2 regions of the Aminobacter sp. GW821-FHT11F06 genome follow, and region 2 is predicted to be linked to the other one. Evidence: riboswitches for the same ligand, from Rfam matches in the RefSeq annotation. Region 2 holds a riboswitch; the other holds the start of a gene.
What was found. A riboswitch is a leader RNA that binds a small molecule or an ion and turns the genes downstream of it on or off. The one in region 2 is predicted to bind S-adenosylmethionine.
Positions count from the first base shown of each region.

Region 1 (15,333 bases), on a different contig from region 2:
CCGAGGGGCGCCAGCCCAACAGCCTGTTCCGCGGCCTGGAGGCGCTGGCCGAACTGGCGCTGACCCAGCTCAAGGAAGTGCTCGACGTCTATGCCTCGCGTTCGGTCGAGCGCATCGGCTTCGTGCGCGACCGCGACGAACAGATCGACGCCATGTACACCTCGCTGTTCCGCGAGCTTCTGACCTACATGATGGAAGATCCGCGCAACATCACGCCCTGCACGCATCTGCTGTTTGTGGCCAAGAACATCGAGCGTATCGGCGACCACGCCACCAACATTGCCGAGACGATCTACTACATCGTCACCGGCGAGCAGATGCCGCCCGAACGCCCCAAGGAAGACAAGAGCCATCGCGTGACCCTGTCTGGCGAAGGCAAGCCGGGCTGAGCCCGGAGCAAACAGGCTCTTCTGTGCGGGGTAGCAAAGGTTTAGACTGATGCTCGATCGGCGGGGCTCATGCTCCGCAGGGGTGCAGCATGACCGAACTTGCCAGGAAGTTCGACAAGGACCCCAAACTGGAAAGCGGCGTCGTCGCTTCCAGCGTCTATCTTGGCGGGCGTCGCATCGCCGATATCGCCATCGAAGAGGCCGGCGATTGGGCGGCCAGGGACGGCCACGTCGTCTGGATCGGCCTGCTTGAACCCAGCCGCGAACTGCTCTTGCGGGTCCAGCAGCAGTTCCACCTCCACGACCTCGCCATCGAGGATGCCGAGCATCCCCACCAGCGGCCGAAGATCGAGCAATATGGCGACGCGCTGTTCATCGTCGCGCGCACGGCCCAGCTCGTGCAGGGCAGGGTGGATTTCGGCGAAACCCATATCTTCGTCGGCAAGGGCTACATCGTCAGCGTTCGTCACGGCGTTTCGACGTCCTATGCCGCCGTGCGCCAGCACTGGGAATCCTGTCCCGCCGCGCTCGCCAAGGGCGAGGACTTCATCCTCTATGCCATCCTCGACTTCATCGTCGACAACTACATGCCGGTGCTCGAGCAGATTGAAGACGAGGTCGACGTCATCGAAGATGGCGTTCTGGCGCGACCGATGACCTCAAGAGACATCGAGAGGCTTTACATGCTGCGCCGCGATCTGTTGCGGCTGCGCAATGCCGCTGGCCCACTGGTCGAGGTCTGTCGGCGCCTGACGAGTGCCGACCTGCCGCAGTTGCGCCCGGCCATGCACCCGCTGTTTCGCGACGTCACCGACCACATCCGCACCGTGCTGGAAAAGGTCGACAATCTGCGCGAGGTGCTGGCCTTCGCCTTTGAGGCGAGCCTGCTGGTCGGCCAGAGCCAGGAGACCGCTATCGCCAAGAAGCTCGCCTCGTGGGCCGCGATACTGGCGGTGCCGACGGCACTTGCCGGCATCTACGGCATGAACTTCGCCGACATGCCGGAGCTGCATTTCGCCTACGGCTACCCGACCGTGCTTTTGGCCATCGTGACCATCTGCTCGGTGCTCTACTGGCGCTTCAAGAAGAACGGCTGGCTGTGAAGGGAAGCGAGTAGGGAGTAGCGAATAGAAAAAAGGCTTCGGATCGCCTTGACGATCCGAAACCCTAAAAATCTCCGCTATTCGCTATTCGCTATTCGCTCAGCGCGACCGGCGACGCTCGGAGGCCGGCTGGAAAGCCAGTTTCGAATGATAGCCGCAATAAGGCCCGCTCTCGGCGGCGTCGTTGCCGCAGAAGTTGAAGTCTTCGCTCAGCGGATCGCCGTTCGGCCACTTGCAGGTGCGCTCGCTGAGCTGGACCAGCTGCAGGCGGCGCGAGATCGGCACGACGACATTCTCGACCGGGCGGATGTAGTGGCGGGCAACCGGCTCGACGTCGAACTGCGCCTGCAATGCCGTGGCGCCGATGCTTGCGGTCACAGTGCGCGTCGTCGCCATCGTGCGCTGCACCGACTTGGTTACGGTGGTAGCTTGCGTCGTCTTTTTCTGGCGTGCCGGTGCCGCCGTGGCGCGCCCGCGGCTCGACAGCTTCAGGCGGTGAACCTTGCCAATGACGGCATTGCGGCTCACGCCACCCAGTTGGGCTGCGATCTGGCTCGCGCTCAGACCCTCCGACCATAGTTTCTTGAGAAGTTCGACCCGCTCGTCAGTCCAGTTCATGAGACCGTGCTCCTGATTTAACGTGCGGAAAGCGGAATCCATTTCCGGCCCGGCAAGCCGGGTGGACACCACATCTATTAGGTGAATATGTCCGCCGCACGAAATCTAGTTATTTCTCAATTACAATTATCGATGCGCGGAGTCCGTGACAAGAGTCGCGGGGGTCTTTGCGATTCGGTTTTTACGGTTTTCCCCAACTTGCCGATGTAGCGTGGCCACATGGCAACGGGTGGGGTGGATCACGTCAGCCTATGTGACGTTTTCGTTGACTTCATGGCAGAAAAACCTGATATAGCCGCAGGCCGCCGCTTTGAGGCGGCTTTTTGATTTTCCGGGTTCGGAGCGACATATAATGAGCGGATCGGCGCTTTACGAGACCTTTGCTCGTGCACCCCTGGCTTTCGAGCGAGGTGAGGGCTCTTGGCTGATCACCGAGAACGGCGAGCGATATCTCGATTTTGCTGGTGGCATCGCCGTCAATTCGTTGGGCCACAGCCATCCGCATCTCGTCGAAGCGCTGACCGAGCAGGCCGCCAAGCTCTGGCACGTCTCCAACCTCTATCAGATCCCCGGCCAGAGCCGGCTGGGCGAACGCCTGGCGGAAAACTCCTTCGCCGACCGCGTCTTCTTCACCAATTCGGGCGCGGAAGCGATCGAGTGCGCGATCAAGACCGCGCGCCGCTACCAGTATGTCAACGGCCATCCCGAGCGCTACCGCGTCATCACCTTTGAAGGCGCCTTCCACGGCCGCACGCTGGCGACCATCGCCGCCGGCGGCCAGGCGAAATATCTCGAAGGTTTTGGCCCCAAGGTCGATGGTTTCGACCAGGTTGCCTTCGACGACATCGATGCTGCCGAAAAGCTTATCGGCCCCGAGACGGCGGCGATCATGCTCGAACCCGTGCAGGGCGAGGGCGGCATCCGCCCGTTCCCGACGCAGTCGCTGAAGCGCCTGCGCCAGCTATGCGACAAGCACGGCCTGCTGCTCATTTTCGACGAAGTCCAGTGCGGCATCGGCCGGACCGGCAGGCTGTATGCTTATGAATGGGCGGGCGTTGCGCCCGACCTGATGGCAATCGCCAAGGGCATCGGCGGCGGCTTCCCGGTCGGTGCCTGCCTCGCCACCGAAGAGGCAGCGAAGGCGATGACGGCGGGCGTCCACGGCACCACCTTTGGCGGCAATCCGCTTGCCATGGCCGTCGGCAATGCAGTTCTCGACGTCGTGCTCGAAGACGGCTTCCTCGAAGAGGTCAGCCGCAAGGCGCTGCTGATGAAGCAGGGCCTGGCCGCCATCGCCGACGAGTTCCCCGATGTCATCGAGGAGATCCGCGGCACCGGCCTGCTGCTCGGCATCAAATGCGCCATGCCCAACACCAAGGTGAACATGGCGCTGCGCGACCAGAAGCTGCTTGCTGTGCCTGCGGGCGAAAATGTGCTGCGCCTGTTGCCGCCGCTGACGACGACCGACGCCGACATCCAAGAGGCGCTGGCGCGCATTCGCGCCGGAGCTGCCAGCCTCTCCAAGGCCGCCGCCAACGGCGGCTGAACCCAAGGAAGTTACATGACCAGCGGGATTCGCCATTTCACCGACCTCTCGGCACTTTCCGGGAGCGACCTTCGCGGGATTCTGGACGATGCGGCGGTGCGCAAGGCGCGCCTGAAAGCCGGCGAACGATCCAAGCCGCTCGAAGGCAAGGTGCTGGCGATGATCTTCGACAAGCCGTCGACCCGCACGCGCATCTCGTTTGACGTTGGCATGCGCCAGCTCGGCGGCGAGACCATCATGCTGACCGGCACCGAGATGCAGCTCGGCCGCTCGGAGTCGATCGCCGACACCGCCAAGGTGCTGTCGCGTTATGTCGACGCGATCATGATCCGCACCACGGCCCATGACCGGTTGATCGAGCTGACCGAAAGCGCCACCATTCCTGTCATCAACGGCCTGACCGACGACACCCATCCGTGCCAGCTGATGGCCGATATCCTGACCTTCGAGGAACATCGCGGACCGGTGCGCGGCAAGACCATTGCCTGGACCGGCGACGGCAACAACGTGTTGCATTCGCTGCTCGAGGCTTCCGCCCGGTTCAGCTTCAACGTCAACATCGCAGTGCCCGAAGGCAGCGAGCCGGAGCAGAAATACATCGACTGGGCCCGCGCCAATGGCGGCAAGGTGATGATGACCCGTTCGGCCGAGGATGCGGTGCGCGGCGTCGATGCCATCGTCACCGATTGCTGGGTGTCGATGGGGCAGGAGCACCGTGCTCGTGGCCACAACGTCTTTTTGCCCTACCAGGTCAATGCCGATCTGATGAAGCTCGCCAAGCCCGACGCCTTGTTCATGCACTGCCTGCCGGCCCATCGCGGCGAGGAAGTCACCGACGAGGTCATCGACGGTCCGAATTCGGTGGTCTTCGACGAGGCGGAAAACCGGCTCCACGCCCAAAAGGCCGTGCTTGCCTGGTGCCTGGGCGCTTGAATGCTTGATGCGCCGCCCCTATCTGGTGCGGGATCAAATCAACCTATTGGCGTTAACGCCTTGTTCTGCGACCATCGGCTGGCCCGAGGGTCGCAGAGCCAATCATACGGGATAAGTTCCAGTGGCTGAGACCGAACGCAAGCTCGGCGAATTTGGGTTCGCCGGCGACGACCATGTTGTTCCATTCGCGGTGGAGCCGCTCGACGTGCGCGGCCGCACAGTCCAGCTCGGCCCGCTGCTCGACCAGATTCTTGAACGGCACGATTATCCGGAACCTGTGGCCAGGCTTTTGGCCGAGGCCTGTGTGGTCACCGTCCTGCTCGGCACCTCGCTGAAGTTCGACGGCAAGTTCATCCTGCAGACCCGCACCGACGGTCCGGTGGACATGCTGGTCGCCGACTTCACCACGCCGCATTCGCTGCGCGCTTATGCACGTTTCGACGCCGACCGCGTCGAGGCAGCGATCGGTGCCGGCATGACCGCGCCCGAGGACCTGCTTGGCACCGGCGTTTTGGCGCTGACCGTCGACCAGGGCGAGCACACAACGCGCTATCAGGGCATTGTCGAACTGGATGGCATCACGCTCGAAGAGGCGGCGCGCGCCTATTTCCGTCAGTCGGAGCAGATCCCGACCGATGTGCGCCTGTCTGTGGCAAAGCTCGTCCTGCCGGCCGAAGGCGGCCCGCGCGAGCATTGGCGCGCCGGTGGCCTTCTGGCGCAGTTCCTGCCGGACTCACCCGAGCGCCGGCGCGTGCCCGACATTCATGGCGGCGATGGCGACGAACGCGATGTCACTGGGCATCCCGATGACAATTCGTGGCAGGAACTCCTGGCGCTGGTCGCGACCATCGAGCCGACCGAATTGATCGACCCGACCGTTGGCGCCGAAAAGTTGCTCTACCGGCTGTTCCACGAACATGGGGTGCGCGTCTACGAAGGCGTGCGCGTCGCCGACGAATGCTCCTGCTCAGGCGAGAGGATCAAGGGCATCCTGCAGGGCTTCACGGCCGAGGAGATCATCGAGAGCGTCGAAGACGGCGTCATTCGGGTCGCTTGCGAGTTCTGTTCGAAGTCCTACGAATTCGACCCGGCCGAGTTCGCGCCGGTCCAGTAATCCGGTCTAATTCAGCCTGTGGCGCGCGTTGGGCAGGTCGAGCGAGAAGGCGGGAATGGCGATGTCGAACATCTCGCCCGCCTCGTTGCGCATGGTGTAGCGCCCGACCATGATGCCTGACGGTGTCGAAAGCGGGCAGCCCGACGCATATTGGTAGCTGTCGCCGGGATTGAGCTCGGGCTGGTCGCCGACCACGCCCGGGCCACGAATCTCCTCGACCCGGCCTGCGGCATCGGTGATGTGCCAGTAGCGCCACAAGAGCTGAACGAACTCATCCGAGTTGTTCGCGATCGTCACGCGATAGCCCCAGACGTAGCGGTTTTCCGAAGGCTCGGACCGATCCTCCAGGTAGAAGGGCTCGACCTCGACCGCGATGTTGCGGGTGACGGCGCGATACATATGCTGCGCTCCTTGGCCTGCACGATGACAGAGTCCGCCGCGCGAGGCGGCGGGTCAACTGTCGTTTGGCGAATTCACGCCGATTGTGATGAATGTGCAGTGTATTTCACTGCACCGACGCATTGCTACGCCGCAGCTCTTGACCAGGTCATTGCCATGATCTGGTGGTATGCGTCTAGGCCGCCTTCAAGAGCTTACTGACCATGTCGCGCACCAACTGCCTGCATTGTTCGGCGGACAGATCGGGGTCGGCGAGCCGCATGAGTGCGATCCCGTCCACCGCTACAAGCAAATGCTGCGCGGTTGCGGGGATATCTATGTTGACATCGACTGCTCCGGAGTCGCGGGCGCCCGCCAACACTTCGCACAAAGCTTGCACCAATCGCTTGGCCCGGGCTGTCAGGATTGCCTGAAGGCGCCGGTTGCGGCTGGCGCTGCTGACGACCTCGAGCCAGGCCGCATCGCGGCCCGGTGATCGCACTTCGATCCCGGCGATGAAGTCCGCAATGAGGGCCTCCTGAAAATCGCCATCGGGCTTGGTCGCCGAGCGAGAGAACCAGTCGTTGGGCAGCAGCGTTTCGACCATGCCCTCGACAATCGCCTCCTTGCTTTCGAAGTGGCGATAAACGCCTCCCATGCTGAGGCCGGCTTCCGCGCAGATGTCCTTCATCGCCGTTTGGGAAAAACCCAGCCGGACGAAGCATCGCTCCGCCGCTTCCAGAATCTGGCGTCGCCGTTCGGCGACTTTTTCCTTCGATATGCGCGGCACGAATTTCCCTCGATTACGCGAGCAATCGCTCTCTTATCTTGACGTCGGGGTCAAGGAAAACTAAAGCGAGCGATCACTCGCTTTGGAGAGCTTAATCTGTGACCGCACTTGCCATCCATTCCCGATCCGTGCCGCCCGCGGGCATCGCCACGTCCTCGCTTGTATTTGCCGCGACATCAATCATGTCGGGTGCCGCCGTCTATTTAGGCATGCCGTTGCTGATTGCCTGGGGTTGGGAGGCGCCATATGCCGCCCTGTTTTGCCTGGGCGGCTCGTTTCTTGTCATGCTGATGCTTTGCTTCGGGATGCTGGCGCGCGAGGGAGGGAACGTGCCGTTGAAAGATCGGCTCAGGCTGACCTGCCCGAGCTGGCAGGATTGCGCATTGGGCACGGGCCTTGGGGTGTTCATGCTTTCGCTGGTTCTGGCGACGGAACCGCTGCAAGCCATGATCGCATCGAGCGTACCATTCAGGATGCCGCAATGGTTCGTCGACGCGCTGACTGTCTCTGGATCGGTGTTCGGCGAGCCAGCAGCAGGAAGGTGGGATTTCCTGCTTGTCCATATCGCAATCTTCGTCCTGAATATTTCAGGAGAAGAACTGCTTTTCCGTGGCTATCTGCTGCCGCGCCAGGAAGTGTCGCTCGGTCGCAAGGCATGGCTGGTGCACGGACTTCAGTGGGGCGCGTTTCACTGGTTCTGGTTCACCTTGCTGCCCATGGTGACCATTTGTGCGCTCGCCTTGTCCTGGCTTGTCAGCAGGCGGCGGAACACCTGGTGCGGCATCATCGGCCACGGAATACTGAACAGTATGGCGCTTGTGATGACCGCGATCGCGGTTCTGGGGATGTGAAACACGGCATGGGCGGTTGATACCGCCCATGCCGGTCCAGACTGGAATGGCGCTCCGGCTGGCCGGAGCGCCATTCTTTCAGCGAGTTGCCTTCAGCGCATCTTCGATGTCGTTGAGCAGGTCGTCGGCATCCTCGAGACCGACCGACAGGCGCAACGTACCGTCGTCGATGCCGAGTTCGGCGCGGGCCTCGTCGGTAAGGCTCTTGTGCGTCGTCGTTGCCGGATGGGTGATCAGGCTCTTGGAGTCGCCGAGATTGTTCGAGATCAGGATGACGTCGAGCGCGTTTTCGAAGGCGAAGGCCGATTTCTTGCCGCCCTTGAGGTCGAAGCAGATCAGCGTCGAGCCACCAGACATCTGCTTCTTGACAATGTCGGCCTGCGGATGGTCTGCCCGGCCCGGATAGATCAGCCGCGACACTTCCGGACGGCTTGCCAGGAAGTCGGCGATCTTGCCGGCGGTCTCTGTCTGCTGGCGCACGCGCACCGGCAACGTCTCCAGGCCCTTGAGCAGCGTCCAGGCGTTGAACGGCGACAGGCTTGGGCCGGTGTGGCGGAAGTAGTCGTGCAGGTTCTCGTCGATCCACTTCTTGTCGGACAAGATCACGCCGCCGAGGCAGCGGCCCTGGCCGTCAATGTGCTTGGTGGCCGAATAGACGACGATGTGGGCGCCGAGTTCGAGCGGCTTCTGCTGCATCGGCGTGGCAAATACGTTGTCGACGACCAGGCGCGCGCCGATCGAATTGGCAAGGGCGGCGACAGCGGCGATGTCGACCACTTCGAGCGTCGGGTTGGTCGGGCTTTCCAGGAAAAACAGCTTGGTGTTGGGCTGGACCGCCTTTTCCCAATTCTCGATCGATGTGCCGTCGACCAGCGTTGCCTCGATGCCGTATTTCGGCGCCAGCGTCTCGACAACCCAGCGGCACGACCCGAACAGCGCGCGCGCGGCAACGATATGGTCGCCGGCCTTGAGGCTGCACAGGATCGCGGCCGTGACCGCCGCCATGCCTGAGGCGGTGGCACGGGCGTCTTCAGCCCCTTCGAGCGCGCACATGCGCTTTTCGAACATGTCGACGGTGGGATTGGCATAGCGCGAATAGATGAAACCGGGGCTTTCGCCCTTGAAGCGGGCTTCCGCGCTTTCGGCGCTGTCATAGACATAGCCCTGGGTCAGGAAGATCGATTCCGAGGTTTCGCCGAAGCCGGACCTGAGGGTTCCGCCATGGACGAGTGTGGTCTGGGGTTTCCAGTTGCGCTGCTTTTCGGAGGTCATAGCCAAATCCAAATACAAAAAAACCGGTCGCGAAAGTCGCAACCGGTCCATCGACGGCCCTTTTAGCGACTTGTTTAACGTGGCTGCAAGCCGACCGGCCAAATCACCACGGGATAAAAGTCCTTTAGACCCGTAGCCTGCTTGCGTCAATTGTGGGGTCGACTAAACCATTCATACCAAAGGAGCGAGCAATTGCGGCAATCGGGCATTCTTCCGGATCAGGATATCGCGGCATTGTTCGCCTCGGGCGCGCTTCTGGCGCCGCCGCTCGATGCCGACCAGATCCAGCCGGCGAGCCTCGATCTCAGGCTGGGCGCAACCGCGTTCCGCACCCGCGCCAGCTTCCTGCCGGGCCCCAATTCTTTGGTGTCGGAAAAGCTCGACCGGCTCAAGCTGCACGAGATCGACCTGACCAATGGCGCGGTGCTGGAGACAGGCTGCGTCTACATCGTGCCGCTGCTCGAAAGCCTCGCTCTGCCGGCCGACATTTCGGCCTCCGCCAATCCCAAGAGCTCGACCGGCCGCCTCGACATCTTCACCCGCGTGATGACCGACCGCGGCCAGGAGTTCGACAAGATCCCCGCCGGCTATACCGGGCCGCTCTATCTCGAAGTCAGTCCGCGCACCTTCCCGATCGTCGCGCGCAAGGGCTCGCGCTTGTCGCAGATCCGCTTTCGCAAGGGCAATGCGCTGCTGTCGGAGGCCGAACTTCACGCACTGCATTTGTCCGACCGGCTGGTCGCGATGGATCCGCCCAACATTTCGGGCGGTGGCATTGCGCTGTCCATCGATCTGGCCGGCACGGTGGGCAGCATCGTCGGCTATCGCGGCAAGCATCACACCGGGCTTGTCGACGTCGACAAGCGCGCCGCCCAGGACGTCGTCGATTTCTGGGAGCCGATCTACAATCACGGCGCCGAGGAACTGGTGCTCGACCCCGACGAATTCTACATTCTCGTCTCGCGCGAGGCGGTGCATGTGCCCCCGCTCTACGCCGCCGAGATGACGCCGTTCGACCCGCTCGTCGGCGAATTCCGCGTCCATTATGCCGGTTTCTTCGATCCCGGCTTTGGCCATTCCAGTGCTGGTGGCACCGGCAGCCGGGCGGTACTCGAAGTGCGCAGCCACGAAGTGCCGTTCATCCTGGAGCACGGCCAGGTGGTTGGCCGCCTGGTCTATGAGCACATGCTGGCGCGCCCGCGCGCGCTCTATGGCACCGATCTCGGCTCCAATTATCAGGCCCAGGGCCTGAAGCTCTCCAAGCATTTCCGTATGACCTAAGGTCAGCTGGGCCTATCCCTTAGTCTGCTTGTCCATTGCTGGCCGCTGTGATTGGCTGGAGGCAGGGACGCTCGGAAAGAGTGCCCGGTTAATGGAGAGGATCATGCAGATTTCACGGAAGTTCGCTTGCGCAGCTTCGCTCGCAGCGCTCTTGTTGACCCTTGGCGCCGCATCGGCCCAGGAGAAGCTCAAGATCGGTACCGAAGGCGCTTATCCGCCCTTCAACAGCCTGACAGCGGACGGCAAGCTGGTCGGCTTCGACGTCGATATCGCCACTGCGCTTTGCGCACAGATGAAGGTCGAATGCGAGTTCGTCACGCAGGATTGGGACGGCATCATTCCAGCACTTAAGGGCGGCAAGTTCGACGCCATCGTTGCTTCGATGACCATCACCGACGAGCGCAAGAAGCAGGTCGATTTCACCAACAGATACTACACCACGCCGCTGGCGCTGGTGGCGCTGAAGGATTCCACGCTGACCTCGCCTGAGCCCGACGCGCTCAAGGGCAAGGCAGTCGGCGCACAGGCGTCGACCACCCAGAGCATCTATGCCGAGGACCATTACGCCAAGGCCGGCGCCGACGTGAAGCTCTACCCGACCCAGGATGAGGCTATGTCCGACCTGACCAATGGCCGCCTCGACGCGGTGGTGTCGGACAAGTTTGTGCTTGTCGACTGGATGAAGACCACCGGACAGGATTGCTGCAAGCTGATCGGCGACCTCAAGGGCACCGAGTCACTGACCGGCATCGCCGTGCGCCAGGGTGATCCGCTGCGCGAGAAGCTGAACGCTGCGATCGACGCCATCGTCAAGGACGGTACCTACGCCAAGATCAACGCGAAGTACTTCGACTTCGACATCTATGGCGCCAAGGACTGATTGGTTGAATGCGACAGGCCGGGCGTCGATGATGTCCGGCCTGCGGGCTTGAAATCCTGATGCGCTTGGGGCCGGCAAGGGATCGGCTGGCATCAGATACTTGTTTGGCCGGCCAATACTGAAAATGTTACTGGAACCCGCTGGCTGACTGGACCGATCGGGTGCATCATTTGCCTGATCGGAGGTAACGGCCATGCGTTATGTTTTCATCCCGCTGGCGATCGGCCTGATGATGCCTTTGTCCGGCTGCATGTCGGACAACTACGACTACGTCAGCGCCTTTCAGCCCAATTACTACAATGACACGGGCGGCCTGAGGTTCGGCTACACCACCGGGCAGAGGCACCTTCGCGATTTCAGCGGTCCCCACAATCGGGAACTGCGGAGGTAGCAGGCGCGCAAGGCTGGAGCGGGTGGTGAGCGATCCCGCAGCCGACTCGGCAGCAACCGCTCCAACTGCGGAAACCCCGCATAGCTGTCGCAGGTCGATGTGAGCCTGTTCCATTCCGATTGAACCGGAATGGCGCTCCATCTTCTTGATGGAGCATGATCTTTTCGGAAAAGCGGTTCCCACTTTTCGCTACGCGGACCTTCGGTTCTGCATCAAGCCCTAGAGAATACTGGACGCCAGCATCCGTATCGGCGCGCAAAACGCAAAGAGGCCCGCAGTCTGGCGACTGCGGGCCTCTTCATCCAACCGAGATTTGGTTAGAACGAAGCGTCGAGACGGAGGAAGCCGCTGACTACGCCGTCGCCGTTGTTGAAGTTCTTGAAGGTGTCGCCGTCGTTGTAGTTGAGGGCGAGCTTGGCATCGAGATTCTCGACGATGCTGTAGTCGACAACCGCGCCGATGGCCCAGTCGTTGGCACCGCCGACCGAGAGCCTGCTGAGGTTGTTGTCGTGCGCATCACCGAAGTACTGACCGCCGAAGCCGACTGCCAGCTTCTGGTTGACCTGGTACTTCAGGTAGCCAGCGACCGACCATGCATAGCCGTTGTAGACGCCGTTGATACCTTCGATCGCATCGCCCGGATTGATGCTGAAGTAGGTCGGGCCCGACTCGTAAGCTGCGAGCAGCTGCAGGGTGAGGGCGTCGGTTGCCTTGATGTTGGCGACCGCCTTGAGAGCGAACTCTTCGTAGGCGTTGTCATAACCGGCGAACAGGTCGAGCGAACCCCAGCCCTGCGTGATGGCAACCTTGCCGACGACCAGCGGGACGTAGTCGAAGTTGTCCGACTCTTCTTCCAGGCCGAGCGACACTGCGATGCCGTTGCCGGCGTCGAAGGTGTAGCGGATCTGGTTGATGCGCTCACCGCCGCCCGAATCGAACTCGCCGTCGAGTTCGCCGTCGAACAGGGTATCGGTGTGACCGACGAGCAGGCCGCCGAGCTCGAAGTAGGCGTGACGAAGAGCCGTGCCGCCCTCGCTGTTGAGGCCGTTCCACTTGTCACCGCTGGCAGTCTCGGACCAGCCGCCATCATTGCGGATGCTTGCCTCGAACTCGATGTAACGGCGGAACGTGCCGTATTCGGTTTCCGAACGCGCGTCGAACTTCAGGCGTGCCTTGGCATTCTTGCGGAAGCCGTCGTCAAGATCGGTGAAGTTCATCTGGTAACGAACGAGGCCGCCGATCTTGAGGCAGGTCTCGGTGCCGGGGATGTAATAGAAGCCCGCGCCGTAAACGTCGCAGATGCGGACGTATTCCATGGGTTCCGGCTCAGCAACGACGACAGCGTCGGCCGCACGAGCGCTGGAGACTGCGAGCAGAGCCGCAGCGGAGCCGAGAAGTAGGCTCTTAATGTTCATTTTCAATTCCTCATTTGATGCGCAGTCATTGGAAACTGTGCAGATTTTCACCACCAGAAATCTGATGTCAGAAAAAAATACATCTAGATGAATCTCTTTCTGCGTCGTCTTTGGCGTATGGCAGGCAGGCGATCAACCGCCAATGGCATATGGAATGGGCGCAGGGCACCTGTTGTCCGAGCTGCGTGGTATAAATGTCACAAATTGGCAGTTCGCCCGGCCTGATTAAGCGGAAGCTAAAAAAATGCGCGCTAAACGGCTGTTTACGAATAACTTTTTTGTGAGAAGACACGGCGAGCCAAAGATGGTTTGGTCGTCTCGACCGTTCTTCGGTCTGACCTCCAGTCATGTTGCTCTCAGCGTGTATTCTTTTATACGATAATATGCGTTGAGAGTTGCATGAAATTAGACGCACATCGAGTCGTCGGTGTTTTTCAAGCAAAGGCGGTCGCAGCAACTCTCGGTCCGGACAGGGGCGTTATCGTGATCCATGGGGGGCAGGGGCGGGCTTCGGGACGAGCGGTGCCATGGATGTCATCGCGCCGCGCGCAAGCTCGTTGCGGCTGCGCTTTCGCCAGGCCGTATGGCAAAGCCCGATTCAAGATTTTGAATGCAGTGGCACCGCCCCGAGCCGTTCGGCGTCTTGGGATAGGCCGTCCCAGCCGTTGCAGCGGCCCTGCGCTTGGAAGCGCGCCGTATGAGTTATGTGGCTAACAGCGTATTGGCTTGCCCATCCGCTCGCCAAAGCTGGAGCGGTCCAAGATGGTCAGCCCCTGCCGAGGATAGCCTTGAGATTGATGCTGCCGTCGCTGGCGCCAAAGCGCATTGACCTGCGCGCCCTGTCGATCGCGGCGGTCACCGTCTGGAGGGCTTCATCCTTTTTGCCCTCGAAGATCATCTGATTGAGCGCCGTGGTGTATTCCACGGCGGAGATGTTGCCCGTCACGCCTTGATAGGCCGACAAGGCGAGCGCGAGCCGTGAGGTTGTGCGCTCGAGTTGCGACGCCAGAACGAGGTTGCCGTAGATCAGGGCCAAAAGCGTGGCATGCTCCATATGCAAGCGCCGGATCGTGTGCAGTTCGCCAGCCTCTTTTTCTGCCTGCGCATGCAGCGCCAACTTCGCGCGTTGCTCCGCGGTGATATTGTGTGGCTGGTCGGCGAGTTTGCCGACAATATAGGCGCACATCGCCGATACCGCTTCGCAGAGCTCGAGTGCGTCGCGCGGGGATGGCAGGGCAATATAGGCGCCGCGGTTCAGCGGCAGCGAAACGACACCTTCCTGCTCCATGATCACCAGCACCTTGCGGATGACGGTGCGGCTGACGCCGTAGATCTCGCTCAAGGCTATTTCTTCAAGCTTGACGCCGGGGTGCAGCGATTGGCAAATCACCGCATTCCATATGTCATTGTAAATGTTAGCTTCCACGCCAACCAACGGCGCGACGATCAGCGACAACGCATCCTGATCGCTCATGGCCGGGGACAGATAGTGTGCAGGCATGGACGCTCCTTTGAAACAACTACGAATGGACCAGCTGCGTGCGAGGATCACGCCTTTCTATACGTCGTGAGGAGCTTTGAAGCGCTGCTCGTCAATTGGATTGTATTCGTAGGCATCAGTGATCCCTATCTGAATACGTCTCCTGGAGCCTGTTGGAATGTTTGCCTAGCACGCTGTCAAGCGCTGCGGCCTTTCTATCTGTCCTTGTGGACCTGCCTCCTCCGCATCATAGGGAATCCCCTCCCGCCCTTGATGCTCTGCTCCCGCGCCGTCTAGAGTTTCGCTCCATAACTCATTGCCACGTGGTAAAGCGCGGAACTTGCGGCAACCTTGCACCACAAGGCATGTCGCCTAAATTAGAACGCTCTTCTTACTTAGTGCAAGAAAATCAATCATGTATGGCGTGGAATCGTCAACGGCTTCGACAATGAATTGGCCCAAGGCGGGCGGAGTTGGATCGAACCCATGAGGAACAGGCAGTGTAAAACTACCTGTAAAACTGCGACAATCTCGGGAGAAGAAAATCAGCCGCAAGGCCTTGTGGCACAAGCTGGAGCGGGTAGCGGGAATCGAACCCGCGCGTTCAGCTTGGGAAGCTGACAGGCTACCATTACATCATACCCGCGCGGGCACTTGGTTAGCATTCGCGATCCGGCTCGGCAATCGGGAAACGCTTCGATCTCACCAAACGATGCTGGCCGAGATGCTGGGAACCAAAGGCACCCGCAGACAAAGCCGTGCTATCTCGCCATAGGCCGACCACATTGGGTGGCCTGCCGGGCAATAAGGTTGCGATGCTGGCATGTTTGACATAATGTAAATACAAAATCAGACCGTGCTAAAGAGTAAGAAGATTTCCGAAATTTCCGGA
Region 1 covers NZ_JBXARL010000002.1:47,806-63,138, reverse strand. The annotation lists gene phoU (phosphate signaling complex protein PhoU) at 1-389, shown strand, start outside; gene AC1RTB_RS04730 (magnesium and cobalt transport protein CorA) at 479-1,492, shown strand; gene AC1RTB_RS04725 (GcrA family cell cycle regulator) at 1,592-2,110, opposite strand; gene AC1RTB_RS04720 (aspartate aminotransferase family protein) at 2,463-3,656, shown strand; gene argF (ornithine carbamoyltransferase) at 3,672-4,589, shown strand; gene AC1RTB_RS04710 (Hsp33 family molecular chaperone) at 4,711-5,703, shown strand; gene apaG (Co2+/Mg2+ efflux protein ApaG) at 5,710-6,102, opposite strand; gene AC1RTB_RS04700 (TetR/AcrR family transcriptional regulator) at 6,278-6,871, opposite strand; gene AC1RTB_RS04695 (CPBP family intramembrane glutamic endopeptidase) at 6,970-7,722, shown strand; gene AC1RTB_RS04690 (O-succinylhomoserine sulfhydrylase) at 7,801-8,994, opposite strand; SAM riboswitch at 9,036-9,114, opposite strand; gene AC1RTB_RS04685 (2'-deoxycytidine 5'-triphosphate deaminase) at 9,187-10,275, shown strand; gene AC1RTB_RS04680 (ABC transporter substrate-binding protein) at 10,379-11,155, shown strand; gene AC1RTB_RS04675 (hypothetical protein) at 11,349-11,546, shown strand; gene AC1RTB_RS04670 (porin) at 11,864-12,961, opposite strand; gene AC1RTB_RS04665 (GntR family transcriptional regulator) at 13,728-14,462, opposite strand; tRNA gene AC1RTB_RS04660 (tRNA-Gly) at 15,014-15,087, opposite strand.
Region 1: another riboswitch for S-adenosylmethionine. It lies ahead of AC1RTB_RS04690 (O-succinylhomoserine sulfhydrylase); the one in region 2 lies ahead of metA (homoserine O-acetyltransferase MetA).

Region 2 (15,333 bases):
CGTCGAGCGCGGTCATGATTGAAGCGGCTAACGATTTTTACCGATGTTCTCCGGGTTATACGCCGTGGTCTGGTAGACCCGGTTGATCCAGTTGCCGAAAAGCAGGTGCGCATGCGAGCGCCAACGGTTGAGCGGCCGGCGTTGAGGATCGTCATCGGGATAATATTCGTGCGGCACGGCAATGGACACGCCGGCGGCCACGTCGCGGTCGTACTCTTCCTTGAGCGAGGTCGAGTCATATTCGATGTGGTTGAACATGTAGAGCCGGTTGGCGGCTTGCTCGGCGAGCAGGCTGGGGCCGGTCTCTTCCGATTCCATCAGCAGTTCCAGCCCGGAGCCTTCGGGGATGTCGGTGGCACGGACCTCCGTCCAGCGCGACACCGGAATGGCAAAGTCGTCCGAGAAGCCGGCGAGATAGGGGGAGGCAGGCGCGTTGTTGTTGTGGCGGAAAACGCCGAAGGCCTTCTCCTCCAGCGTGTGTTTTGGAACGCCATGGAAATGCCAGGCGGCGGCCATCGCGCCCCAGCAGATGAAGAACGATGAATGGACGTTTGTCGTCGTCCAGTCCAGGATCTGCTTGAGTTCGTCCCAATAGGTCACGTCCTCGAAGGGTAGCAGCTCCACCGGCGCGCCGGTGATGATGAAGCCGTCGAACTTGCGATCCTTCACCTCTTCCCAGGTCTGGTAGAAGGTGATGAGGTGTTCCTCTGAGGTGTTCTTGGCCTTGTGGTTGCCGATACGTATCAGCGTCAGTTCCACCTGCAGCGGGCTGGCGCCGATCAGCCGCGCAAACTGGGTCTCCGTCCGCACCTTGTTGGGCATGAGGTTGAGAAGGCCGATCTGCAGCGGACGGATGTCCTGACGCAGGGCGGTCTGCTCGTCCATGATGGACACGCCCTCTTTTTCCAGCACTTCGCGGGCGGGGAGTTGATCCGGGATCTTGATCGGCACTGTGCGAACTCCAAAAAACAAAAACCGGCATTGCTGTCGCAAAGCCGGTTTACGGATCGCAAACGGCCCTTTAGCGACTTGTTTAACGTGGCTGCAAGCCGACCGGCCAAATCACCACGGGTCTATGTGCTGCTATTACGCCTGGCGGCCGATTGCGTCAACTGCGACCCAAATGGGGCGCCAGAGCGGCCACAATTGCCGGTTTTTCTCGACATTATGTGCCTCGGGCGGTATTCCCGCTGCGACCTCCGGCCGGAGGCGCCAATCCAGGATTTTCGACATGACCAAGGCACCTGAGCAGATTCGCCCCGAACCCCGCGCGGGCATCATGGAAATCGCAGCCTATGTGCCCGGCAAGAGCACCGCCGGCGCAGGTGTCACCAAGGTCCATAAGCTCTCGTCGAACGAAAACCCGCTGGGCGCTTCGCCCCATGCCATCGAGGCCGTCCAGAAACTGGCGCATAAGATGGAGTATTATCCCGACGGGTCGTCGCTGCGCCTGAGGCAGGCGATCGCTACGACCCATGGGCTCAACCCGGCCAACATCTTGTGCTCCAACGGCTCCGACGAAGCGCTCGGCCTGCTCGCCCAGAGCTACCTCTCGCCGGGCGACGAGGCCGTCTACACCGAGCATGGCTTCATGGTCTACAAGATCTACACCCAGGCTGCCGGCGCCATTCCCGTCGTTGCCAAGGAAGATGCCGAGAAAGCCAGTGTCGACAACATCATCGCGGCGCTGACGCCGAAGACCAGGATCGTCTTTCTGGCCAACCCCAACAACCCAACCGGCACCTACATGCCGTTCGAGGAGGTGCGTCGCCTGCATGCGGCGCTGCCCAAGAACGTACTGCTTGTGCTCGATGCCGCCTATGCCGAATATGTCCGCCGCAACGACTACGAGGCGGGCGTCGAACTGGTCGCGGGCAACGAGAATGTCGTGATGACGCGCACCTTCTCCAAGATCCACGGTCTGGGTGGTCTGCGCATCGGCTGGATTTATGCGCCCTCGCACATCATCGACGTGCTGGAGCGTATGCGCGGGCCGTTCAACGTCAATGCGGCGGCTATCGAGGCAGGTGTTGCGGCGATGGAAGACCGCGGCCATGTCGAGCGCACGGTGGCGCACAACGCGCAGTGGGCGGAATGGCTGGTCAAGCAGTTCACGGCCCTTGGCCTCCGCGTCACGCCCAGTGTCGGCAACTTCCTGCTTATCCACTTCCCCGATGATGCCAAGCACGCGGCTGAGGCGGCCGACGCGTATCTCAGCGCGCGCGGCTATATCCTGCGCAGGGTCGCCGGCTACGGCTTCCCCAATGCGCTGCGCATGACCATCGGCACCGAAGAGGCCAATCGCGGCGTGATCGCCGCACTCACCGAATTTCTGAAAAGTTGAACCATGTCCGATCCCCTTTTTGAAAAGATCGCCCTCATCGGCATCGGCCTGATCGGCTCCTCGCTTGCCCGGGTCATCCGGCGCGAGGGCTTGGCCCGCCACATCGCCATCTCGACGCGCAGCGCGCAAACGCTCGCGCGTGCCGAAGAACTCGGCCTCGGCGACAGCTATGCGACCGATGCCAAGCTTGCAGTCAAGGACGCCGACCTGATCATCGTCTCGGTGCCTGTCGGCTCCTCCGGCGCGGTGGCCAGCGACATCGCATCCGTGCTCAAGCCGGGCGCCATCCTCACCGATGTCGGATCGACCAAGGCTTCGGTCATCGCCCAGATGCAGCCCTATGTCCCGGAAGGTGTCCACTTCATCCCCGGCCACCCGCTTGCCGGTACTGAAAAGTCGGGCCCCGACGCCGGTTTCGCCGACCTGTTTGAAAACCGCTGGTGCATCTTCACGCCGCTGCCTGATACCGACCCGGTGGCACTGGAAAAGCTGTCTGAGTTCTGGCGCCGCTGTGGTTCCAACATCGACACGATGGACCCCGAGCATCACGATATGACGCTGGCGATCGTCTCGCACCTGCCGCACATTATCGCCTACAACATCGTTGGCACCGCCGACGATCTCGAAGCGGTGACCAAGTCGGAAGTGATCAAGTATTCGGCGTCCGGCTTCCGCGATTTCACGCGACTGGCGGCTTCCGATCCGACGATGTGGCGCGACGTGTGCCTGCACAACAAGGACGCGATCCTCGAAATGCTGGCGCGGTTCTCCGAAGATCTCGCTTCATTGCAGCGGGCGATCCGCTGGGGCGACGGCGACAAGTTGTTCGACATGTTCACCCGCACCCGCGCCATCCGCCGCTCGATCATCGAGGCCGGCCAGGAAGTCGATGTGCCGAACTTCGGCCGCGAGGCGATCGAGCATCCGGTGAAAAGCTAGGGGATTGGGGCAGTAGGGCAGTAGGGCAGTAGGGCAGTAGGGCAGTAGGGCAGTAGGGCAGTAGGGCAGTAGGTATAACCCTCCGCCCGCTGCCTCAGGGCACAGTCCTTACTGCCTTATTCCCCTACTGCCATACTGCCCTCACTACTCACTTCACCGCCGGCACCATCCCCAGCGGAATGAAGCCGAGCGTCGCCTTGCCCTTGACGATCTTCAGCGGCAGGCTCGGGGCGTCGCCGAGCAAGGCAAGCCCTGAAAACACCGATCCTATCTGCTGACGCTGCTCGGGGATGACATCCGACAGGATGCGCGACAGTTCGCGCGGGTTCTGGACAATCACCTTCAGGTCTGCGTCGACCAGCCCGTCGGTATCGATCGACCATGGGCCGCTGAGTGCCACACCAGCACTGCCACCTGATGTCAGCGTCATCGAACGGATCGTGCCCGACTGGCCGCGCAAGACAGGCTGCCTGCTCGTCACAAGGGCAACGCCATTGTTCAGCGTCGTGTCGGCGCTGCCGTCGAGCCTGGGCAGTGTGCGGCCATCGATCGCCTCTGGGTCGATGGCGAGCCCGGTGAAGGTTCCGGCCAGGTCGAGGTTGGTACCGTTCGGACGCAGGTGCGTCTGGGTTTCCTCGGCCGTGAACAGCGGTGTCGGTGCGCCGTCGCTGAAGGCGGCCTGGCCGCTCAGCTTGCGCGTTTCCACCGAAATCCGCTCGGGTAGGGGATTGGCGATGCGGGCGCTGGCGTGCAGGAGGTCCCAGTTGAACTGAAGCTGGGGCAGGTCAGGCGCGGTTATGCGCAGCGGCCCGTCGAGTTCGAGAACGGTGCGCATTGGCTGGTAGATCTGGGCTGCGGTGCGCAGGTTGCCGGCGCTGGCGGAAATCCTGCGGGCGGAATCCTCATAGTCCAGCCTGTCGCAGAACAGTCCGATGCGGAACGGAAAGCCCTTGATCGTAGGGGCCGCGCATTCAACCGACACGCCGTCGCGGCTCAAGCCGGCGATCGCCTTGCGGACCTCGTTTTCGGCCTTTCCGGCAAACCAGAACCAACCGGCGCTGTAGCCGCCGAACAAAAGCACGATGAAAAGTCCGAGCCACAGGAAACGGCGGCTGTAGTTCGGTTTTGGTTCTTGGCTTGACGTCATGCTCGGGCTCTCGTTAGTGCATGACGCCGAAAATCGTAACCGATTTTCAGAAAGGATCATGCACAGATTCAAAGTGTTACAGCGTCCTTTGCGCGTCCGATAGGACGCGCGGCGCTGTAAGCGGGAAACCCGCGAAACACCAACAGGCTTGGCGATATGGGCGATTTTTGGGTTTTTGGCTATGGCTCGCTGATGTGGCGGCCAGGTTTTGCGCATATCGAGACGCGCCGCGCCCGGCTGATGGGCTTTCGCCGCTCGCTGTGCATCCGCTCCTTTGTGCATCGTGGCACCGAGCAGCGGCCGGGCCTGGTGCTTGGCCTCGACCGTGGCGGCTCATGCGTCGGCCTCGCTTTTCGCGTCCCTGGCGATCTCAGTGGCGAGGTGCTCGCCTATCTGCGCGAGCGCGAGCTTGTCACCAGCGTTTATCTCGAGCGCTCGCTTGCCGTACAGCTCGACCATGGCGAGAAGGTACAGGCAGTTTGCTACATCGCCGACCGCAGCCACCACCAATATGCCGGCAATCTCGACGCGGCACATGCCGCCGAGATCGTCACCGGAGCGGTCGGGCAATCCGGCCGCAACGAGGATTATGTCGCAAGCACAGTCGAGCATTTGCGCGCGCTCGGCATTCGCGACCACTGGCTGGAAGAAGTGGCACGGCTTGTCGGCAAATAGTGCGATGTCAGGAGGCGAAATCAACGCCCGTTTTTCGGCGGCACTCGGCGTGGACTCGCGCTAAGGATTCGTCATGCTTTTCCAACGCCCTGACGACGATACGCTCTATGACGCCCTCATTGCGCGCGATGCGGCTTACGACGGCTTTGCCTATGTCGGTGTGCGAACAACCGGCATCTTCTGCCGGCTTACCTGTGCCGCACGGAAGCCCAGGCGCGAAAACGTGCAGTTCTTCGACACCACGGCCGAATGCCTGCATGCCGGCTTTCGCCCCTGTCAACGCTGCCGTCCGATGATGGGCACCGGCGAACCGGAACCGCTTGTGGCAACACTCGTCGATGCGCTTGACAGCGATCCGGAGCGGCGGTGGCTGGAAACCGACATTATCGCCATGGGCTTCGATGCCTCGACGGTGAGGCGCGCCTTCAAGAAGCGCTTCGGCATGAGTTTCCTCGAAATGGCGAGGCTGCGGCGCCTCGGCCAGGCGACCGAGCGTCTGGCATCAGGCGACAGCGTCATCGACACGCAGATCGATGCAGGTTTCGATTCAGGCAGCGGATTTCGCGCGGCGATCACAAGGATGCTCGGCGAAGCCCCGGCCAAACTGCGCGGCAAGACCATGCTCAAGGCCGACTGGATCGAAACCCCGATCGGCCCGATGATTGCGATTGCCGACGCGCATGCGCTGCATATCCTCGAATTTCTGGAACGAAAGGCGCTGGCGACCGAAGTCGCCAAGCTGCAGGCCGCCACAGGTTCGGCCATCGTCTTTGGTCGCGCCGCACCTATCGACCAGATATCGACTGAACTTGGCGATTACTTCGCGGGAAAATCGTCAAGCTTCGCCGCCCGGCTTGCGCCACAAGGCTCGGCCTTCGAGCGTCAAGTCTGGGATGGGCTGCGGCAGATTCCGGTCGGCACCACCGCCACCTATTCAGGCCTCGCGGCCGATATCGGCAATCCGCCTGCTGTGCGTGCGGTTGGCCGCGCCAATGGCGCCAACCCGATCGCCATCGTCATTCCTTGCCATCGCGTGGTTGGTGTCAGCGGCGACCTCACCGGCTATGGCGGCGGCCTCTGGCGCAAGCGCTGGCTGCTTGAACATGAGCGGCGGCTGGCTAGCCGACGGTAACGCCCAATTCCTTCAGCCGCTTTACCGCCGTTGGCGGCATGGCGGGTGGGTTTTTCGACGTTGCTGCCTCGATCAGGAATTCGTCGCAGGCGGCCTCGGTCTCGGTGATCAGGCGCCTCATGAACTCTTCCTTGTCCAGGCCAGCTGGAATCGGCGGCAGGAAACGTGCCTTGATGGTGCCGGGGAAGCGCAGGAACTTGCGTCGCGGCCAATACAGGCCGGCGACATGGGCGACCGGAACAACCGGCAAGTTGAGTGCCGAATAGAGCTCGGCGATGCCCCATTTGTAGGCCGGCTCGGCACCTGGCGCGCGGCGGGTGCCCTCGGGATAGATGATCAGCTGGCGGTCGTTCTGCATCTCCTTGCGGGTCGCAACGACAACCGCCTTGAGCGCCACCGAGCGTTTGCCGCGATTGACCGGGATCATCTTCATCTTGGCGATGTACCAGCCGAAGAACGGAATCCACATCAGCTCGCGCTTGAGGATGTAAAGCGGATCGCGAAGATAGGGGAAGAAGGCGATCGCATCCCAGAACGACTGGTGCTTGGGCGCCAGGATGAACGAGCCCTCGGGCAGGTTCTCGATGCCGGTCACTTCGCTCCTGGTGCCGGCGATCTTTTCTTGCAGCCAAAGGCTGGTGCGCGCCCAGAATTTCGGCACGAACCAGGCGCGATGGCGCGGCGACAGGAAGTAGTAGGGCGTCCACAGGATCATCTGGACGACCAGGCTGACATAGAAGACGAAGTTGAACGCCAGCGAGCGGATATAGAGCATTGTTGAGGAGCGCCTGAGGACGGATTTTGCCGTTGGTTACACCAAGCCGTCCAAAAAGGAAAACGGCGCGTGGCGGCTGTTGGCGTCTTTAGGGCAGGGTTGGCCTTATTCGGCTGCCTGGGCCTGCTCCACAAGCTCGCTGTCAGCCGACGGCTTGATCGGCACGATGCCGCGCGCCAGAGCCAGCAGGTACTTGTTGTATTCGGTGAACAGCACGCGGAATGCCTCGGGTTTGGTCAGCCAGATGCCGTCGTCGAGCCTGGAGTTGACGACCGGGTAGGGCTCCAGGCTGGCGTGGCGCAGCAGCCGCCCCATCTCCAGCAGGCTGCGCGGCATGTGATAGTTGTTGGTGACCAGAATGACGCGCTCATAGGCATGACCCTCGACCCATTTGGCGCTTTCCTCGGCATTGCCGATGGTGTCGAGCGCCGCACGGTCGATGTCGACACAGCAGTTGAACAGCGCCTTGTCGCCGCGCGTGGCGAGCTGCAGCTGGCGCCGCGTTGCCGAAGGATGCACGCCGCTGATCAGCAGGCGCTGGCCCTTGCCGGCCTTGAGCAGGCCAAGGGCAGCGTCGATTCGTGATTGGCCACCGGTCAAAACGATGATGGCGTCGGCCTTGGCGGGGTCGGCGGGGGTGGTCAAGCCGCTGACGTGAGTCGCAAAAAGGGCGAAGCCCCCAGTGAAGATAAAGGCTGCGGCAACCAGGATGAACAGTATGCGGCGCAAAAAAACTAGTCTCCGGCGCGGCTTAAGCCTGGCCGGGTAGAATTTCGTTCCTGAAACCGTCCCCGATGCGGCGAGCGCGTTCTGTCCCATCACGAAACCATGGTTAAGCAGGGATTGCGGCTTTTGCAGAGCCTATTTATGCACATTCTATGACGGTTTGAAATCATCCGTGACTACAACCCGTCCGGCTGGTGCGCATCGATGTCGCCGAGATAGCTGACGACAGTGAAATGCGAGGTGGCGGCGGTCAGCCCACCGATCACCGCGACAATCACGGCAACGCCGAGATAGCCGTTGGCGCCGATGGCGAAGTTGCCGAACAAAGCGGTTGCCTGGTCGGCTTCCGGGGTCGCCAGATTGCGCGACGACCACCAGGAAAAGACGATGAAGACGATCACCGCGGCAACACCGCCGGCGGCCGCGCCCTTCATGCCGGTCAACAGGAAGTGGCGGCGGAATTCGGAGGCGATGAAGCCGGCCTCGGCACCGACGAAATGCAGCACCTCGATGATGTGGCCGTTGCCAGCCATGGCGCCACGTGTCGCAAACACCACCGAAAGCACGGTCGCGGCCAGCATCAGCACCAGCACGCCGGTGCCGATGGTCACAGTGGTACGCGCCATCGCCACCAGCCGATCGACCCAGGTGCGGTGGTCGTCGAGCGTGGCGGTCGGCACTTTCGGCGTGATCGCCTGGCGTATCGCGGCAAAATCGGGCGGGTTGTTTTCGTCGATGGTGACGATCACCAGCCGCGGCACCGGCAATTCGTCGATGTTGAGGCCAGAGCCAAGCCAGGGTTCGAGCAGGCGGGCGGTAGCCTCGCGGTCAACGATCTTCGTGCTGCTGACGCCGGCAAACTCGCTGGCGATGCGGGCTGCGGTCTCCAATGCCGCCTCCATGTCGAGCCCTTCGACTGGCTTGATCTGGATCGTTGCCTCGCGCGAAATCTGGTTTTCCCACACCGAGGCCGTGTCGCGCACCAGCGTCACCGCGCCGAGTGTCAGGCACGACAGGAAGGTCATGATGGCGATGACCAGCACCAGCGCGCGTCCGGCGACGTTCTGCGATGGCACGATGGGGGCGGTCTTGCGCTGCGCCCGTGGCGGCTGCTGTTGCAGCGGCGCATCTTCGAATTCGTCTTCGAACTCTTCGTCGTGAGCGCGGTCGTCGGCGGGGGCTTCAGTCATAGATGTCGAGCTTTCCGCCGGCGAGAATCATGCGTCGGGCGTCGACCTGGTCCATCAGCCCGAGGTCGTGGGTGGCGATCACCACGGCGGTGCCAAGCCGATTGAGCTCGATGAACAGGCGAAGCAGGCGCCGGGCGAGCGGCGGATCGACATTGCCGGTCGGCTCGTCGGCCAAAAGGATCTCGGGCTGCTCGATCAGGGCGCGGGCAATTGCGGCGCGCTGCTTTTCGCCGCCAGACAAAACCGGCGGCAGCACATGCATGCGTTCGCCCAGGCCGACCCATTTCAGCAGTTCGGTGACGTCGGTGCGGTAGCTCGCTTCCTCGCGGCCACGCACGCGCAGCGGCAGCGCCACATTCTCGTAGGTGGTCATGTGGTCGAGCAGGCGAAAATCCTGGAACACCACGCCGATTCGCCGGCGCATCAAAGGCAGCTCGGCGCGGGTAATGCGCGAGCGGTCCTTGCCGAAGACGCTGATCAGCCCGCGCGTCGGCTTGAGCGATAAAAACAGCAGACGCAGCAAGGTGGTCTTGCCCGCACCCGATGGCCCGCTCAGGAACTGGAACGAGCGCTCGGGAATGTGGAAGGAGATGTCACGCAGGATCTCCGGTCCCATTCCGTATCTGAGGCCGACATTCTCGAAGCGGATCACGTGCTGCAGACCTTGAACTTGCGAATCCACTGAGATTCATCGGGACCCTGGCCGCCCGTTTCTAAGAGACGACCATGGGTCCGCATGGTTAACGGACGGTTAAGTTTCCGTCCGGGGCGAGGCGCGAAAGTCCCTCGGTGGCGAAGCATTAACCATTTCCGTTTACCCCCTCTCAGCAAAATGTCTAAGGGGTCTGATGGCTGAGCAGCGGAAAGCACGCCCGGTTTCCGGCGAAATCATGACCGCGGAAGGCCGCGACACATTCGCCCAGCCGTCGCGTGTGGTTCCAGCCGACATTATCGACGCCGATTTCGAGGTCGTGACGCCCTCGCAGCCCGCCAACGAATCATCTGTCGACCAGCCCGCTTTCGCCAACCAGGCGGCAGACGTGGGCGGAATGGAGATGCTGCGGTCCGCTCGCATGGCTGCTGACGCGAGCTCCGGGCGTGGCGGGCCGGTCTTCTGGGTTGCCGGTATCTCATTGGCGGCAATGACATTCTGGGTGTCGGGTGGGCACGCCATCGTGCGTGCGGCAGCGTTTCCACTGTCCTGGCAGGCACAGGAACTGCGCATCGCTGACGTCATTTCACGCATCGACAGCTCCGGCCGCAAGCCGGTGCTGCTTGTCGATGGTGCCGCGTTCAATGACGGCAAAAGCCCCGCATCCTTGCCGCCGATCGACATCGCAGTGGCCGGAAATGACGGCAAAATCCTGCGCTACAGGCTGGGGACGGGGGCTGTTGCGGTGGCTCCCGGCGCAAGATGGGCCTTTTCGAGCCGGCTCGACGTGCCTATGAACGGGATAAAGACCGTCACGGTCGCTTTCTCGGAATAGGATGCTGTCATGCCAGTTGTGCGCGACAAGGAAATCGAAGTGCTGTTCTCCGCCTCGGCGATCGCACGGCGCAATCTCGAGCTCGCCAAGGACATCGCGGCGCACGATTACACCGACCTTCTGGTCATCTCGGTGCTCAAGGGCTCGTTTATCTTCGCCGCCGATCTGATCCGCGCCATGCACGATGTCGGCCTGTCGCCGGAAGTCGAGTTCATCTTCATCTCCAGCTACGGCGCCGGCACGACCAGCGGCGAGGTCCGCGTGCTGCGGGATATCGATAACGAGGTCGCCGGCCGCGACGTGCTGTTGATCGATGACATCCTCGAATCGGGCAAGACGCTGAAATTCACCCGCGAGCTGATGATGTCGCGCGGCGCCAAGAGCTGCTCGATCGCCGTGCTGCTCGACAAGCGCATGCGCCGCAAGACCGATCTCGATGCCGATTATGTCGGTTTCGACTGCCCGGATTATTTCGTCGTCGGTTACGGCATGGACGTGGCGCACGCCTTCCGCGAGCTGCCTTTCGTCGGTGTGGTCAAAGGCGAAGCTTGAGTTTTTTTGACGCCTCCGGTCTTCGACCTTCAGAAATCGTCAACCTGTCGCGGCAAATATCGCGGCATGGCAAAACTTCTGATCGTTGAGGACGACGAGTCCGTCCGCACCCTCGCTGCCCGCGCGCTCGAACGCGCCGGCCATAAAGTCGATGTCGCCTGCGATGGCGCGCAGGGGCTCGACTGCATCCATGCCGAGCTCGGCATCTATGACCTTGTCGTCTCCGACATCCGCATGCCGGAGATGGACGGCATCGAGATGGCGCAGGCGGCAGCCCGCTCCTATCCCGGCCTGCCGATCCTGTTGATGACCGGCTATGCCGACCAGCGCGAGCGCGCCGAAGAGCTCGACGCCATCATCATCGATGTCGTGCAAAAGCCGTTCACGCTCGCTGATATCCGCGACCGCGTCTCGTTGGCGCTGGCAAGGACGAATCAGTCGGTGGCACTCGCCGGCGCTGCCTGAGGCGCCCGTCCGCCGGCATTGAGCGCGAAGATACCCGCACCCACGATCAAAAGCGCTCCGACAACGGTGCCGCTGCCGGGGATTTCGGCGAAGAACAAGAAGCCCAACAGCGGCGCCCACAGCAGGCCGGTATATTCGAACGTCGCAGCCTTGTTGGCTGGCGTCAGCCTGTAGGCCTGTCCGAGCAGCACCATGCCGACAGCGGCAATGACGCCGCAGGCGCCCATCATCAGGAAGTCGCGCAGGCTCGGCCAGACCCATGGCCGCATCAGGAAATCGAGGCTTGGGTGGCCGGTCTTGTGGAATCCCGTTGCCGAGAAGATCGCCGTGATCACCACCGCGCCGATGAGATAGGCGGCGTTCTGATAGAAGGCCATTGTCGTGGCACTTTCGGTGACGCCGATCTTGCGCGCCATCAACTGCGAGAATCCGTAGAGAAACGCCGAGACCAGCGACAACAATGCCGCCCATTCGAAAACGCCAGACCCCGGATTGACCATGACGATGACGCCGAGCAGCCCGACAGCGCCTGCGGCAAGGCTCTGCCACGGCACCCGTTCGCCAAGATAGGGGCCGGCCATTGTCATGATCAGCAAGGGCGCCAGGAAAAACAGGGCAGCCGCATCGGCGATCGGAAGGGCAGGGATCGCCAGATAATAGGCGCAGTAGGAAATGAACAGGATCGATGAGCGCGTGGCGAGGAAACGCCAGTTGGGCGAGGCGAGCGCTGCCAGGCCGACATCGCGATGCACCATCACAAGCAGGATAGGCAGCGCCACCATGGCGCGAATCAGCAGCGCCTCGCTGACCGGATAGGTTCCGGCAACCGCCTTGATCAGCGCGTCCTGGATCGAAAACACCAGCACGCCCAGGCAGAGGCACAGGATGCCGAGAAGCGTTCTATTCTGCATGAGGTCGGCGTGGCCTGTCGTATGAGGTCGTCTGTCAGTTCTATCTTGGGTCGGAGCCAGGCGAGAGCGCTTGTCGCAGCCTCCTGTTGGGCCAGCCAAAAAAATACCCGCCGTGAAGGTCGCGGCGGGTGAAAGTGAGGACGGTACTTACCAGTCCGTAGCCGCATCTGACGGCCACCTTCCAATGGGTAACCAGACTATTCATCGGCTTTTGAAACGATGCAAGCGAATTGAAATCATGACAGTCCTACAATTGCCGCGGATGATCGAGGCGTCCGGTGTTGGCCAGATCTGTACAACAGGCGTGGTGTTCCAATTCCGCGCGCCAAAAGCCAAGCCGTCGACATCATGGCCGATGCGATCGGCGATGTTTTCCATCAGCACCACTGATCGCTGGCCCAATCGAATATCCTGATGTTACTCCTGACAAACTGCTGTCAGGAGCGCCGTGCTAGTTTTGGGGGCCATAAAAAAGGAGAGAAAGCATGATCACCTTCTACCACGCTCCCTGGTCTCGTTCATCAACGATCCTGTGGCTTCTGGAAGAGCTCGGCGTGCCCTACCAGATCGAGAAGGTGAACATTCGCGCGCCGGGCGGCGCACCGGAAGACTACCGTTCGATCCAGCCCAACAAGAAGGTGCCAGCGATCATCCATGACGGCGTGGTCGTCACCGAGCGTGCGGCGATCTGCAACTATCTCAGCGACGCCTTTCCGCAAGCCGGCTTGGCGCCCGCTATCGGCGACAAGATGCGTGGGCCATACCTTACCTGGCTCGCCTATGCCGATGCGGTGTTCGATCCGGTTCTGGCCGCCAAGGCGCACGGACATGAATTCATGGGCGGCGGCTATTCCTATGGTTCGTTCACCGAGATGGTCGCCAATCTCGAACGTACCCTTTCTACGCGGCCATACATTGCAGGCGATCGTTTTACGGCGGCCGACACGCAGATCGGCGGCGGCATCAACTACGGCATCCGCGTGATGAAGGTCCTGCCTGAAAAGCCGGTCTTCCTGGAGTATTTCGACAGGCTTTCGGCAAGGCCCGCCTTCCAGCGCTCCAGCCAGAAAGATTTCGAACTGGCGCAAGAAGCGGGCATGGTTCCGGGCTGAGGGTGGGGAGGGCGGTAGCTGAGTGTGAGCGCGGGGTAGGACTTTCAGCGTCGTGCATCTTCGCACCCCCCTCTGTCCTGCCGGACATCTCCCCCGCAAGGGGGGAGATCAGCAGCTCCGGCCTCAAGGTTCGCCTTTGCATCTTTGCGGAACAAGTAGCTATCGACGCTGGAGATTCGCGAAGCGCAAGATGACGGCATGATCTCCCCCCTTGAGGGGGAGATGTCCGGCAGGACAGAGGGGGGCGCGAAGGATCGGGCGCTTGGCTACTTCAGCTCGAGCAGGCGCTCGAGATAACTCCGCTCCAGCTCGGGGCTGAGCGCGTTGCCGAGGCGCTTGCGGATCGCGTCGAGGATCTGGCGCGCACGTTGCACGTCGATCTCATCGGGCACCTTCACTGTATCGCCATCGTCTGGACCGGCGGTGGCGCTCGGCCGGCCAAGAGGGTCGCGGCCCGAGTTCCGCTGGCGGCCGCCTTCACCGGTGGTGCCCTGGTCGCCCTGCATCGCCTGCAACTGCTGCATCATGTCCTGGGCGCCCTTGCGCAGCGCTTCCAGGGCCCGGCCCTGATGGCCAACCGCACGATCGCCTTCGCCCTTGCCGAGCGCGCCTTCGGCCTGCTTCATCGAGTCTCCCGCCTCGCCAAAACCTTGACCCGGCTTGATGCCCAGCCCCTCAAGGCCCTTCATCAGCGCTTCGAGGTCCTTTTCCAGCTGGCCCTGGCCCTCCTGCAACTGCTTCAGCGCGTCGGCGAATTCCTGCGGGGTCATCGGCTTGCCCTGCTGGCCCTGGCCTTGCTGGTCTTGCCCCTGCTGCCCCGGGCGATCCTGCTGCTGGCCAGGGTCGCGATTGTCGCCGAATGGATCGGTTTGCTGGTCGCCGGGCTGCTGCCCGCGCTGCATCTGGTCCATGCGGAAGGTCTCGTTCATCGTCTGCTGCTGGCGCCGCATGAGCTCGCCAAGCTTGTCCATCTGCTGGCGCATCTCGGAATTCTGCTGGCCCTGCTGGCTATTCTGCTGCCGGCCGGCCTGCAGGTTGTTCATCATGTCCTGAAGCTGCGACAGCAGTTGCTTGGCCTGGTCGCGATTGCCCGACTTGGCGAGGTTCTCGATCTGGTCGAGCATGCGCTGCAGGTCGCTCTGGCGCAGTTCCTGGCCTTGCTGCGACTGCGCCGACTTCTGGTTCTGCTGGGCGCGTTGGGCGAACTCGCGCAGGAAGGAGTCCATCGCCGAGCGCAGTTCGGCCATCAGCTTGTCGATCTCTTCGTCGCTGGCGCCGCGCTCCAATGCGTCCTGCAAGGCCTGCTGGGCCTGGCGCAGGCGCTTTTCCGCCGCCGACAGATTGCCGTCCTCGATGCCGAGCGCGACCTGCCAGAGATAGCTGACCACCTCGCGCAACTGGTCGTCGGAGCCGGCCATCTTGAGCCGGGTGCGCGCGCTCATCAGCGCGAGATAGTGCGAAAGATTGTCGATCGTGTCTTCGGGGCGCAGCGTGATCGCGTCCATCAGATCGAGCACGCGCGGCTTGGCATTGGCATCGAGCGCCAAGAGCCGCCGCTGTTCGATCACCGCCCGGGCGAGCGGGTTGGTGAAGGGCTTTTCGGGCAGGATGAAGGTCTTGGTCTCGCTTTTGGCCTCCTGGCCGGCATCGTCCACCGCCTGCAGCGTCAGCGTCACCGGCGCGCCGGCCCAGACATGTTCGGTCAGGTCGCGTGTGGTCTTGACCGGCTTCTTGGCCGCGCCGCGACGGGGCAGGGTCAGCGGCATTTCAGGTGCGCCATAAAGCGGACGGGCGTTTGGCGACTGGGCTTGATCAAGGGCGAATTCGCCCTTGGCTGAGGCCGCGCCATAGTCGTCCTCGATGTTGTAGGTCAGTTCC
Region 2 covers NZ_JBXARL010000011.1:68,296-83,628, reverse strand. The annotation lists gene metA (homoserine O-acetyltransferase MetA) at 28-951, opposite strand; SAM riboswitch at 1,002-1,079, opposite strand; gene hisC (histidinol-phosphate transaminase) at 1,232-2,344, shown strand; gene AC1RTB_RS23380 (prephenate/arogenate dehydrogenase family protein) at 2,348-3,283, shown strand; gene AC1RTB_RS23375 (DUF2125 domain-containing protein) at 3,432-4,430, opposite strand; gene AC1RTB_RS23370 (gamma-glutamylcyclotransferase) at 4,587-5,105, shown strand; gene AC1RTB_RS23365 (bifunctional transcriptional activator/DNA repair enzyme AdaA) at 5,179-6,237, shown strand; gene AC1RTB_RS23360 (lysophospholipid acyltransferase family protein) at 6,224-7,012, opposite strand; gene AC1RTB_RS23355 (YdcF family protein) at 7,118-7,831, opposite strand; gene AC1RTB_RS23350 (cell division protein FtsX) at 7,915-8,928, opposite strand; gene ftsE (cell division ATP-binding protein FtsE) at 8,921-9,580, opposite strand; gene AC1RTB_RS23340 (hypothetical protein) at 9,819-10,415, shown strand; gene hpt (hypoxanthine phosphoribosyltransferase) at 10,425-10,967, shown strand; gene AC1RTB_RS23330 (response regulator) at 11,034-11,432, shown strand; gene AC1RTB_RS23325 (DMT family transporter) at 11,402-12,343, opposite strand; gene AC1RTB_RS23320 (hypothetical protein) at 12,545-12,721, opposite strand; gene AC1RTB_RS23315 (glutathione S-transferase family protein) at 12,829-13,455, shown strand; gene AC1RTB_RS23310 (TIGR02302 family protein) at 13,722-15,333, opposite strand, start outside.